DNA from 2 places in the Rhizobium sp. WSM1274 genome. Region 2 is predicted to be linked to the other one. Evidence: predicted binding sites of a transcription regulator. Region 2 holds the regulator's gene; the other holds the start of a gene.
What was found. Region 2 encodes PhoB, which activates phosphate uptake and scavenging genes when phosphate is short. Its sites were predicted from a motif close to TGTCATNNANCTGTCAT; they were not measured.

Region 1 (4,527 bases), 390 kb from region 2:
TCGGCAAGGTCGCGGGCGGCGATGTTGCCGGAATGGGATTTGCCGCGCACGATGTTCGGCGCGCCCATCAGTACGCTCATGCCATGTCCGTGCGACGCCCGGGCGGCATCGAAGCTGGTCGGGAATTCGGCCAGGCGCACGCCGTTGTCGATCGCCTCGTCGACATGCGAGAGCGTCGCATCGTCATGGCTTGCCACGGTAATGCCGCGCTCGGCGCAGACCTTGGCGATGGCGTTGCGGTGCGGCGTCGAATTGCGCGCCGATTCTGCCTGGCGCTTGGCGACGAAATGGGCGAAGGCCTCGTCGCTCAGGCCCCGCTTCTTCTGGTAGTAGAAGATATATTGATCCATCGTCTGAAACTGACGCTGGCCGGGCGCATGATCCATCAGCGAGACGAGCCGCACATGCCGGTCGTTTTCGAAATCGGCGAAATGTTCGAGGACATTGTCGGCCGAGACCTCGCAGCGCAAATGGATGAGGTGCTCGGCACGCAGCCTGCCTTCCGTCTCCGCCGACTGGATGGCGTCGGCCATCTCGCGCATCTCGCCATGTTCGAAGCCACCGTCCTCGTCCGCACCCATGCGCAGGCAGTCGAACACCGTGGTAATGCCTGAGGTGACGATCTGGGCGTCATGCGCCTGGATGGCCGCTATCTTGTTCCAGCGAATGCCGGGGCGCGGCTGATAGTGGCCTTCGAGATGATCGGTGTGCAGCTCGACGAGACCGGGAATGACGTAGTCGCCTTCGAAATCTTCGCCGGCTACCGAGTTGCCCCCGGAGATGTCGGCGATCTTCCCGTCGCGGATGAGGATCGAGCCCGAGAGGATGTCGTCCTCGAGAACGATGCGGGCGTTGGAAAACACGGTCTCTTTGCTCATGGCGTCAGGTCTTTCAGCTTTTGGCGCCGGCAAGCGGCAGCCAGGAATGAATTTTGAACGGGGCACCGCGCGTCTCTTCGATGAAGACGGCAAGGCCGGAAATCGAAAGCGGCCGGCCGGTGAAACCGGCAAAACGCTCGGTCAGAATCGCTTTCATCACCTCGGCGCGTGTCTCGGGCACCTGGCCGGTCAGCGTCATGTGAAAGCCGAAATCCTCCATGACGTAAGGATAACCCCAGCGCTGCAGATGGGCACGCTGGCTGTCGCTGAGCTTCTCCGGACTGCGCCGCGCCATATCGGCCTCGGAAAGCGCTGCGCGAAACGGTTCGAACGACCTTACCACCTTCGCGGCGAAATCCTGAAGAGGTTGATGAACAGAACCGGGAACGAGAGCAAAAAAACGGCCGAGCTGGCCGAGCACGAGTTCAGGAATCTCGAAGGCTTGCGTGCGCTTAGCAAAATCCTCGGCGACGGTCATGAGATCCTTCTCGGTGACCGAAGAGGCGAGCGAAAAGGGCGCCTTGATCGTGGCGTGAAAGCCGTAGCGGCGCGGGTCGGCGGTCAGCTCGAATTGCTCTGCCGCACTCAGTTGCTCATATTCCGGTGCCGGATAAGTCTCGCCGGTGAAAGCATTGCGACCGAGCCAGAGCGAGGCCGCGCCGGTCAGGGGATCATCCTTCGGCGGCGAGAAATAGAGAGCGTAGCGCAAGGCTTTTATCCTGGAGATCGTCCAAACGGGGAGGGCACTGTGCAGTGATTTGACGGCGAACCGCAAGCAGGCTCCCGGCTAAAAGATTTCCGTGACAGAATGATGATGGCGGCAGCGCCGCCACTGCTTTGACGGACGGATCAGTGGGCTTTCGTGCCCATTAGCCGGTGGCGCAGGGCGTTCGAGGCGGTGTCGAAAATGAAGACGACGATCAGGATCAGAATGACCATGTAGGCGACGTTTTCCCAATTGGCATTGGTGCGCATGGCCTCCCACAGCTTGAGGCCGATTCCGCCGGCGCCGACGGCGCCGATGATGGTCGCGCCGCGCACGTTCGATTCCCATTGGTAGAGCGTCTGGCTGACGAAGACGGGAACGATCTGCGGCATAATGCCGTAACGATGAACGAGCACGGTCTGGGCGCCTGTTGATTTGACGCCTTCCCGCGGCTTGTTGTCGATATTCTCGAGGCCTTCGGAATAGAGCTTGCCGAGCGTGCCGGTCTCGGTGAGGAAGATCGCACCGCTGCCGGCAAGCGGTCCAGGCCCGAAGGCGCGCGTCAGGAACAGCGCCCAGATCAGCATGTCGACCGAGCGCAGGAAATCGAAGAAGCGCTTCAGGACCTGGTTCAGCAGGCGGTTCGGCGTAATGTTGCGGGCTGCCAGGAAGGCCAGCGGAAAGGCGGTAAGCGCGCCGAGCAGCGTGCCGAGGAAAGCCATGACGATCGTCTGGAAAAGCTTGGTCCAGACGTCACCGTGCTGCCATTCGCTGTTGTTCCAGATGTCGTCGAAGGCGAGCGACAGATTGGATTGGTCGGACTTGATGCGGGGGCCGGAGACGATGAGGCTGACGACCTCGCCGACCGGCTTGTCGAAGAAGGATGATTGCGTGTCGAAGATGAAATTTGCCCAGCCGATGAAACGTTTGCGGATCTTCACCCGGTCGACGGAGATGCTGACATTGCCGGCAAAGCCGAGATCGGCCAGCACGTTGTCGTCATAGACCGTTATCCAGCCGGGCACCGGCCCGACGACCTCGGGCGCACCGCTCGAAACGTCCACCGGGACGCTGACGCCATGCGCGGTGACGATTGTCTCGCTCTTCGAGACGGTGACGGTGCGGCTGGTGCCGCTGATCGAAACGGTGATGCTGCCGTCGGGGTTGTTGACCAGCCAGTCCGGATGCGGATTGTCGCCGAGCGGCGAGAAACGCGGATAACGGATGTCGATCGAGCCGTCGTCCCCAATGCGGAATTCCGGCTGGACGTCGTAGCTCACCCATTGGCTGAGATAGATGCCGACGCGCTCCCAATGGGCCTCGGCGAAGAGCTTGGGCAGGTCGAAGAACCAGACGGCATAGAGGCTGTAGAGCAGCGTTGCGATGAGGATCATCAGCCCGCCGAAACGCTGGCGGAGCGATCGGTGGAAATATTCGGGGTAGCGGGTTTCTATCTCGTGCATGCGGTTTGCGTCGATCACCGTCATGGCGGCCTCAATGTTGCAGGAGGAAGGCGTGTTCACCGACAAGACGGCGGCGCAGCCATGCGGAGAACTGGTCGACGGCGACGATCGTCACGAACAGCAGCAGAACGAGCGCCATGGTCTTGGCGCCGAAACCGCGCGAGATCGAAAGCTTCAGCTCCTCGCCGATGCCACCGCCGCCGACGGCGCCGATGATGGTCGAGGCACGCACATTGACCTCGAGGCGCAGCAGCGCATAGGAGGTGAAATTCGGCAGCACTTGCGGCAGGGCGGCAAAGCGCACGCGTTCCCACCAGTTGGCGCCGACGGCCTTCATGCCCTCGTGAGGCTTCATGTCGATATTTTCGGCCACTTCGTAGAAGAGTTTGCCGAGCGCGCCGATCGTGTGCAGGGTGATGGCGATGATGGCGGCGACCGGCCCGATCGACAGGATCGCCGAAAACAGCCCGGCAATGACGATTTCAGGGAAGGCGCGCAGAAACTCCATCAGCCGCTTGGTGAAGATGCGCAACGGCCATGAATTCGTCAGGTTGCGCGCGGCAAAGAAGCTCAAGGGAACGGCAATGACGAAGGCGATGATCGTCGAGATCAGCGCCACGTTGATGGTGACGATCATCAGCTCGAAATATTCGGGAATGTAGAAGTCGCCCCAGACATAGACGCGTCCCTTGTCGAAATTGAATTCCTCGCCGCCCTTGTCGTTGACGCTCGCTATGTCGAACAGCGCGCGCCAGACATCGTGCCAATCCTTGGGGATGAGCCAGCTCAGGAAGTCGAAGAGATGCGGCAGGCGGTCGAAGAAATGGCCGGCATTGCTCTCGTCGGCGAAGCGGACCGAACTGATGAAAGCCGCAATGAGGATAACCAGGCCGAGGATGGTGTAGAAGCGGCGCTTGGCGACCATCCGCTCCCAGGCGGTGCCGATCTCCTTCGTGCTCTGCATGTGCGGCTGTGTATCGGCAATAGTCATCAACGCCTCGCCTACTTCATAATTCTATCCTCAAATCGGAATCGATTTGAGGATAAAATTATGCAGCAATTCAAAGTGCTACAGCGTCCTTTGCGCGTCTAAGACGCGCGGCGCTGTAGTCAAAGATAAAGGGCGGCCGTTTCCGGCCGCCCCGCATTCAAGAGGCCGATCAGCCGCCGATGGCAGCTTTGCGGACTTCAACGACAGTGTTGTAGAAGTCGTGCTTGACGGGCGAGTAGCCCTTGTAATCGCCGCCTTCGATAGCCGCGAAGCACTTGTGATCCTTTTCCGGCAGAGCCGTGAAGAAGCCTGCAAGCTTCGTCTGCCATTCTTCGCCGAGAGCGTTGCGAACGACGAGCGGGCCGTTCGGAATCAGCGGCGAACGCCATACTTCGACCAGCTTGTTCGGATCGACGGCGCCCTTGTCGACTTCCTTGCGGAAGGTGCCGGAGGTGTAGCCGTCCTTGAAATCGCCGATGCCCGAGCTAT
Region 2 (6,549 bases):
AGCCGTCCGGAGGCCGCAGGCCTGGGCGTCGCCCTGATCGGCTCGCTCTACCTGATGCTGATCGTCCTCGTGCTCGCTCTGCCGATCGGCGTCGCCGCCTCGATCTATCTCGAGGAGTTCGCGCCGAAGAACAAGCTGACGGACCTGATCGAGGTCAATATCAACAACCTCGCCGCGGTTCCTTCCATCGTCTACGGCCTGCTCGGTCTTTCCGTCTTCATCAACTTCATCGGCCTGCCGCGCTCGGCTTCGCTGGTTGGCGGCCTGGTGCTGACGCTGATGACCCTGCCGACGATCATCATCGCCACGCGTGCGGCTCTGCGCGCCGTGCCGCCGTCGATCCGCGCCGCAGCGCTCGGCCTCGGCGCGTCGAAGATGCAGATGGTGTTTCACCATGTTCTACCGCTCGCCATGCCAGGCATCCTCACCGGCACGATCATCGGCCTGGCGCACGCGCTCGGCGAAACCGCGCCGCTGCTCCTGATTGGCATGGTCGCCTTCGTCGCCAACGCGCCGACGACACCGCTCGATCCCTCGACGGCTCTGCCCGTACAGGTCTATATGTGGGCCAACGAGGCCGAACGTGCCTTCGTTGAGCGTACTTCGGGTGCCATCATCGTCCTGCTCCTGTTCCTGATCGTCATGAACATGGGCGCCATCCTCTTGCGTCGTCGCTTCGAGCGCCGCTGGTAAACGGAGTTAAACATCATGAACATGTTGACGGAAGCTGCAGTTGAAAAGGCGCTGGATCGCAAGATGAGCAACGTCCCGTATAAGATGATCGGAAAGGAAGTCTCGGTTTACTATGGCGAGAAGCGCGCGCTTTTCGATGTGAACCTGAACGTCCGCGAAAACACCGTAACCGCCCTGATCGGCCCGTCCGGCTGCGGCAAGTCGACCTTCCTGCGGTGCCTCAACCGCATGAACGACACGATCGACGGCTGCCGCGTCACCGGCAAGATCACGCTTGATACCGACGATATCTATGATCCCGATATCGACGTCGTCGAACTTCGCGCCCGCGTCGGCATGGTCTTCCAGAAGCCGAACCCGTTCCCGAAGACGATCTACGAAAACGTCTCCTACGGCCCGCGCATCCATGGCCTTGCCAAGTCGAAGGCCGACCTCGACCAGATCGTCGAGACCAGCCTGCAGCGCGCCGGTCTCTGGAACGAAGTCAAGGACCGCGTGCATGAATCCGGCACCGGCCTGTCCGGCGGTCAGCAGCAGCGCCTCTGCATTGCCCGTGCCGTTGCCGTCAGCCCTGAGGTCATCCTCATGGACGAGCCCTGCTCGGCGCTCGACCCGATCGCCACCGCCAAGGTCGAGGAACTGATCCACGAGCTGCGCGAGAACTACACGATCGTCATCGTCACCCACTCCATGCAGCAGGCCGCGCGTGTCTCGCAGCGCACCGCCATGTTCCACCTTGGCAATCTTGTCGAGGAAAACGACACCGACAAGATGTTCACCAATCCCGACGACCCGCGCACCCAGGACTACATCATGGGTCGTTTCGGCTGATTTTGGCGACACCAAGCCTTCCCGTTATTCGAGGATAAAGCCCCATGGCATCGACACATATTTATTCTGCCTATGATGATGATTTGAAGTTCCTGTCCAGGCGGATTTCCGAAATGGGCGGTCTGGCCGAGCAGATGGTCGCCGAATCCGTCCGGGCGCTCGTCAATGGCGATACCGCGCTGGCGCAGAAGGTCATCTCCGACGACGTGATCCTCGATCATGCCGAACGCGAAATCGGCGACAAGGCGATCGTCACCATTGCCCGCCGTCAGCCGATGGCTGCGGACCTGCGCGAAATCATGGGTTCGATCCGCATCGCCGCCGATCTCGAACGCGTCGGCGACCTCGGCAAGAACACCGCCAAGCGCGTCATCGCCGTCCAAAGCACCGGCGTTCCCCGCAAGCTCGCCCGCGGCCTTGAGCATCTGTCCGAGCTGGCGCTCGTCCAGCTCAAGGAAGTGCTCGACGTCTACACCAATCGTTCCGCCGACAAGGCGAATGCGATCCGCGAACGCGACAACGAGATCGACGCGATGTACACGTCGCTGTTCCGCGAGCTCCTGACCTACATGATGGAAGATCCGCGCAACATCACCAGCTGCACGCATCTTCTCTTCTGCGCCAAGAACATCGAGCGCATCGGCGACCACGCCACCAATATCGCCGAAACGATCTTTTACATGACGACAGGCGCGCAGCCGGAAGGCGACCGTCCGAAGGACGACAGCGCCAACACCGTCGGCGCGGTCACGGAATAACCGTCCGGGCCAGTCGCCCGGACCAGTCAATTGCGTGCGCGCCCGTCCGGGCGCGCAAAGAGGTCGCAGCCAATTTCTGAGTTTGCGCAGGATGCATTGCTTAAATCACCCCCGGTTTAAGGATCATGCGCGAGGAGACCGATACGCATGATCCCGAGAGTTGCAGTTGTTGAAGACGAGGAAGCCCTCAGCGTGCTTCTTCGCTACAATCTCGAAGCGGAAGGCTTCGAGGTCGATACCATTCTTCGTGGCGACGAAGCCGAAATGCGGCTTCAGGAGCGCACTCCCGATCTTCTCATCCTCGATTGGATGCTGCCCGGCGTCTCGGGCATCGAGCTCTGCCGGCGGCTGCGCATGCGGCCGGAAACCGAGCGCCTGCCGATCATCATGCTGACGGCGCGCGGCGAAGAGAGCGAGCGCGTCCGCGGATTGTCGACGGGCGCCGACGATTACGTCGTCAAGCCCTTCTCGACCCCCGAGCTCGTTGCCCGCGTCAAGGCGATGCTGCGCCGCGCCCGTCCCGAGGTGCTGTCGACGGTGCTGAAATGCGGTGACATCGAGCTCGACCGCGAGACCCATCGCGTCCATCGCAAGACCCGTGAAGTCCGCCTCGGCCCCACCGAATTCCGCCTGCTGGAATTCCTGATGTCGTCGCCGGGCCGGGTCTTCTCCCGCTCGCAGCTGTTGGATGGCGTCTGGGGCCACGATATCTATGTCGACGAGCGCACCGTCGACGTCCATGTCGGCCGCCTGCGCAAGGCGCTGAATTTCTCCAACATGCAGGACGTTATCCGCACCGTCCGCGGCGCCGGCTATTCGATGGAAGCCTGAGGGCTTCCGTTCTGGTTACTGACAAGGGCTCGTGCTAACGTCTGCCCCTCACCCTAACCCTCTCCCCGTAAGCGGGGCGAGGGGACGTGCCCCGCGAAAGGTTGGTGGGGATGGAGAGGGTGCGGCATGTCCCTTCGCCCCGCAAGCGGGGAGAAGGTGCCGGCAGGCGGATGAGGGGCAGCCATCCGCACGGACCAAAATTGCATAAAAAACGGGCCACTCGGCCCGTTTCGTCATTCTAGCAATGATCACCCGTTCAGCTGGCCCGGGCTGCCGCCCGGCGGCGTTCGTTGACCGGCTGGTAGGCAAGCTTCTGGTGATAGCCGCAATAAGGCGAATTGTCGGGGGACTCGCAGCCGCAGAAATGGAAGTCGTCCTTCAGCGGATCGCCGACCGGCCACTTGCAGGTGCGTTCGGTCAGCTCCGTCAGGCCGAGGCGTCGGGAAATCGGCACCACCACATTGCCTCTCGGCACATATTCCATTTCCTCGATCGTTTCGATCTCGATCTCTTCCTTCAGCATGGTCGCGCCCTGCTGGCGGGTAACGGTGCGGGTCGTGACCCGTGAGGCGTAGTTCGGCGCGCGCGGCGCCGAGGTATTGCGCTTCGGCGTTCGCGCCGCGGTGTTGGTGCCGCCGGCCTTGGCACGGCCGGGGAGGCACAGCCGATGCACTTTGCCGATGACCGCGTTTCTGCTGACCCCGCCAAGCTGCGCAGCGATCTGGCTGGCGCTCAGTCCTTCGGCCCAAAGTTTCTTGAGTTTCTCGACCCGCTCGTCTGTCCAGTTCATGCCCTGTCTCCACCTTCTGCGTTGGTGATGGCAGAATCCCTCACCGTTGTCCCGGGAGCTCCGAAACAAGAAACGCTTGATCAATTTTGGTGACTAGTTCCGCCGCATGCAGTCTAGTAATTGATCTTTAACCTAGTGTGAGCCTGACTCCGTGACAAGAGTCGCATGAATCCGGATGAATCGAATTCGTAGTTTTCCCCAACTTGCTGCCCCTGCGTGTCATTTCTGCAATAATGCCTGTTGATGACTGGAAATGCCGCTGTACACTCTTGCTGCATACGCTAAGGGCGCCGTTTTGTTGACATTGCAGCGCGAAAAGGAAATAGTGCCACTCGCCGCCGCAAGGCGGCATTTTTGATTTTTCGGGCCTGGTTTCCTTAGCCGGAGTCATTGCCCGGCAACTTGATGGAGATCGCGCCATGGCTGAAGCCGCGCCGCTTTATGACACCTATTCTCGTGCCCCGCTGCGGTTCGAGCGAGGCGAGGGCGTATGGCTGATCACCGAAAGCGGCGAGCGATATCTCGATTTCGGCGCCGGCGTCGCCGTCACCTCCGTCGGCCACAGCAATCCGCATGTTGTGGGCGCACTGAAGGAGCAGGCCGACAAGGTGTGGCACCTGTCGAACATCTATGAGATCCCCGGCCAGGAGCGTCTGGCAAAACGGCTGACGGACGCCACCTTCGCCGACAAGGTGTTCTTCACCAATTCGGGCGCCGAGGCGCTCGAATGCGCGATCAAGACGGCGCGCCGCTATCAGTTTTCCAAGGGTCATCCCGAGCGCTTCCATATCATCACGTTCGAAGGCGCCTTCCACGGACGGACGCTGGCGACGATCGCCGCCGGCGGCCAGGAAAAATATCTGGAAGGCTTCGGCCCGAAGGCGCCGGGTTTCGATCAGGTTGCTTTCGGCGACATCGAAGCGGTTCGCGCCGCGATCACCGATGCTACGGCCGCCATCCTCATCGAGCCGGTGCAGGGCGAGGGCGGCGTGCGCCCTGCCACCAACGAGTTCATGAAGGCGCTTCGCCAGCTCTGCGACGAGAACGGCCTGCTGTTGATCCTCGACGAGGTCCAGACCGGCGTCGGCCGCACCGGCAAGCTCTTCGCCCATGAATGGTCGGGTATCACGCCCGATATCATGGCTGTCGCCAAGGGCATCGGCGGCGGGTTCCCGCTCGGCGCCTGCCTTGCCACGTCGGAGGCCGCCTCCGGCATGAAGGCCGGCACGCATGGCTCGACCTATGGCGGCAATCCGCTTGCCATGGCCGTCGGCAGCGCCGTGCTCGACATCATCCTTGCCGATGGCTTCCTCCAGCATGTGCGCGACGTAGCGCTTGTCTTCCGCCAGGGCCTCGCTTCGCTGAAGGATCGTTATCCCAATGTGATCGAGGATATCAGAGGCGAGGGCCTTTTGCTCGGCATCAAGGCCGCCGTTCCCTCAGCCGAACTGCTGCAGGCGATCCGCGCCGCCCATCTGCTCGGCGTGCCTGCCGGCGACAACGTCATCCGCCTTCTTCCGCCGCTCGTGGTCACTGCCGAGGAAGCCCGCGAGGGTCTGGCCCGCGTCGAGCGCGCCGCCGAGAGCATTCGCGCCTCCAAGGTCAAGAAGACGGCTTGAAGAGATTGCCGCCTTCGGGCGCAGCACAGGTAAGAAGACATGAGCCCTAAACATTTCCTAGATCTTTCGGCGGTCACATCAGCCGATCTCAGAACCATCATGAACGATGCGCTTTCCCGCAAGCAGGCGTTTAAGGCAGGCCAGGGTGATAAGCCGCTCGCCGGCAAGATGCTGGCGATGATCTTCGAGAAGCCGTCGACGCGCACCCGCGTCTCCTTCGACGTCGGCATGCGCCAGCTCGGCGGCGAAACACTCTTTCTGTCCGGCACCGAGATGCAGCTTGGCCGCGCCGAGACGATCGGCGACACCGCCAAGGTGCTGTCGCGCTATGTCGATGCGATCATGATCCGCACCACCGAGCATTCGCGGCTGGTCGAGCTCGCCGAGCACGCGACCGTGCCTGTGATCAATGCGCTGACGGATGACACCCATCCCTGCCAGATCATGGCCGATATCATGACCTTCGAAGAGCACCGCGGCCCGATCAAGGGCAAGACCATCGCCTGGACCGGCGACGGCAACAATGTGCTGCATTCGCTGGTCGAGGGTGCCGCGCGCTTCGGCTACCGCATGAACATGGCCGTACCCCTTGGCTCGGAGCCAAAGGATCACTATCTGAACTGGGCCCGCAATGAGGGCGCCGAAATCATGCTTTGCCATGATGCCGACCGTGCGGTCGCCGGCGTCGATTGCGTGGTGACCGATACCTGGGTCTCCATGAATCAGGAACATCGGGCCCGGGGTCACAATGTTTTCCAGCCTTATCAGGTCAACGCGGCCTTGATGGCCAAAGCCGGCAATGATGCATTGTTCATGCATTGCCTGCCCGCCCATCGCGGTGAGGAAGTGACGGACGAAGTGATCGACGGTCCGCAATCCGTGGTCTTCGATGAGGCGGAAAACCGTCTTCATGCGCAGAAGTCGATTCTTGCTTGGTGCCTGGGCGCGATCTGAACCATAATCGGACGTCGCGAGTCACAAACTCGCGACCGCGCGAGCGGCGGGCACGCTGGCCCATCGCTCTGGA

Region 1: a site for PhoB is predicted at 1,679-1,695, ahead of N2600_RS23165 (DUF1045 domain-containing protein). Genes of this name have one in related genera too.

Annotation. Positions count from the first base shown of each region.
Region 1 is NZ_CP104138.1:4,712,232-4,716,758, forward strand. It holds gene N2600_RS23160 (alpha-D-ribose 1-methylphosphonate 5-triphosphate diphosphatase) at 1-878, opposite strand, end outside; gene N2600_RS23165 (DUF1045 domain-containing protein) at 892-1,587, opposite strand; gene phnE (phosphonate ABC transporter, permease protein PhnE) at 1,728-3,071, opposite strand; gene phnE (phosphonate ABC transporter, permease protein PhnE) at 3,079-4,038, opposite strand; gene phnD (phosphonate ABC transporter substrate-binding protein) at 4,208-4,527, opposite strand, start outside.
Region 2 is NZ_CP104138.1:184,279-190,827, forward strand. It holds gene pstA (phosphate ABC transporter permease PstA) at 1-693, shown strand, start outside; gene pstB (phosphate ABC transporter ATP-binding protein PstB) at 709-1,524, shown strand; gene phoU (phosphate signaling complex protein PhoU) at 1,569-2,282, shown strand; gene phoB (phosphate regulon transcriptional regulator PhoB) at 2,430-3,113, shown strand; gene N2600_RS00950 (GcrA family cell cycle regulator) at 3,370-3,903, opposite strand; gene N2600_RS00955 (aspartate aminotransferase family protein) at 4,323-5,522, shown strand; gene argF (ornithine carbamoyltransferase) at 5,562-6,476, shown strand.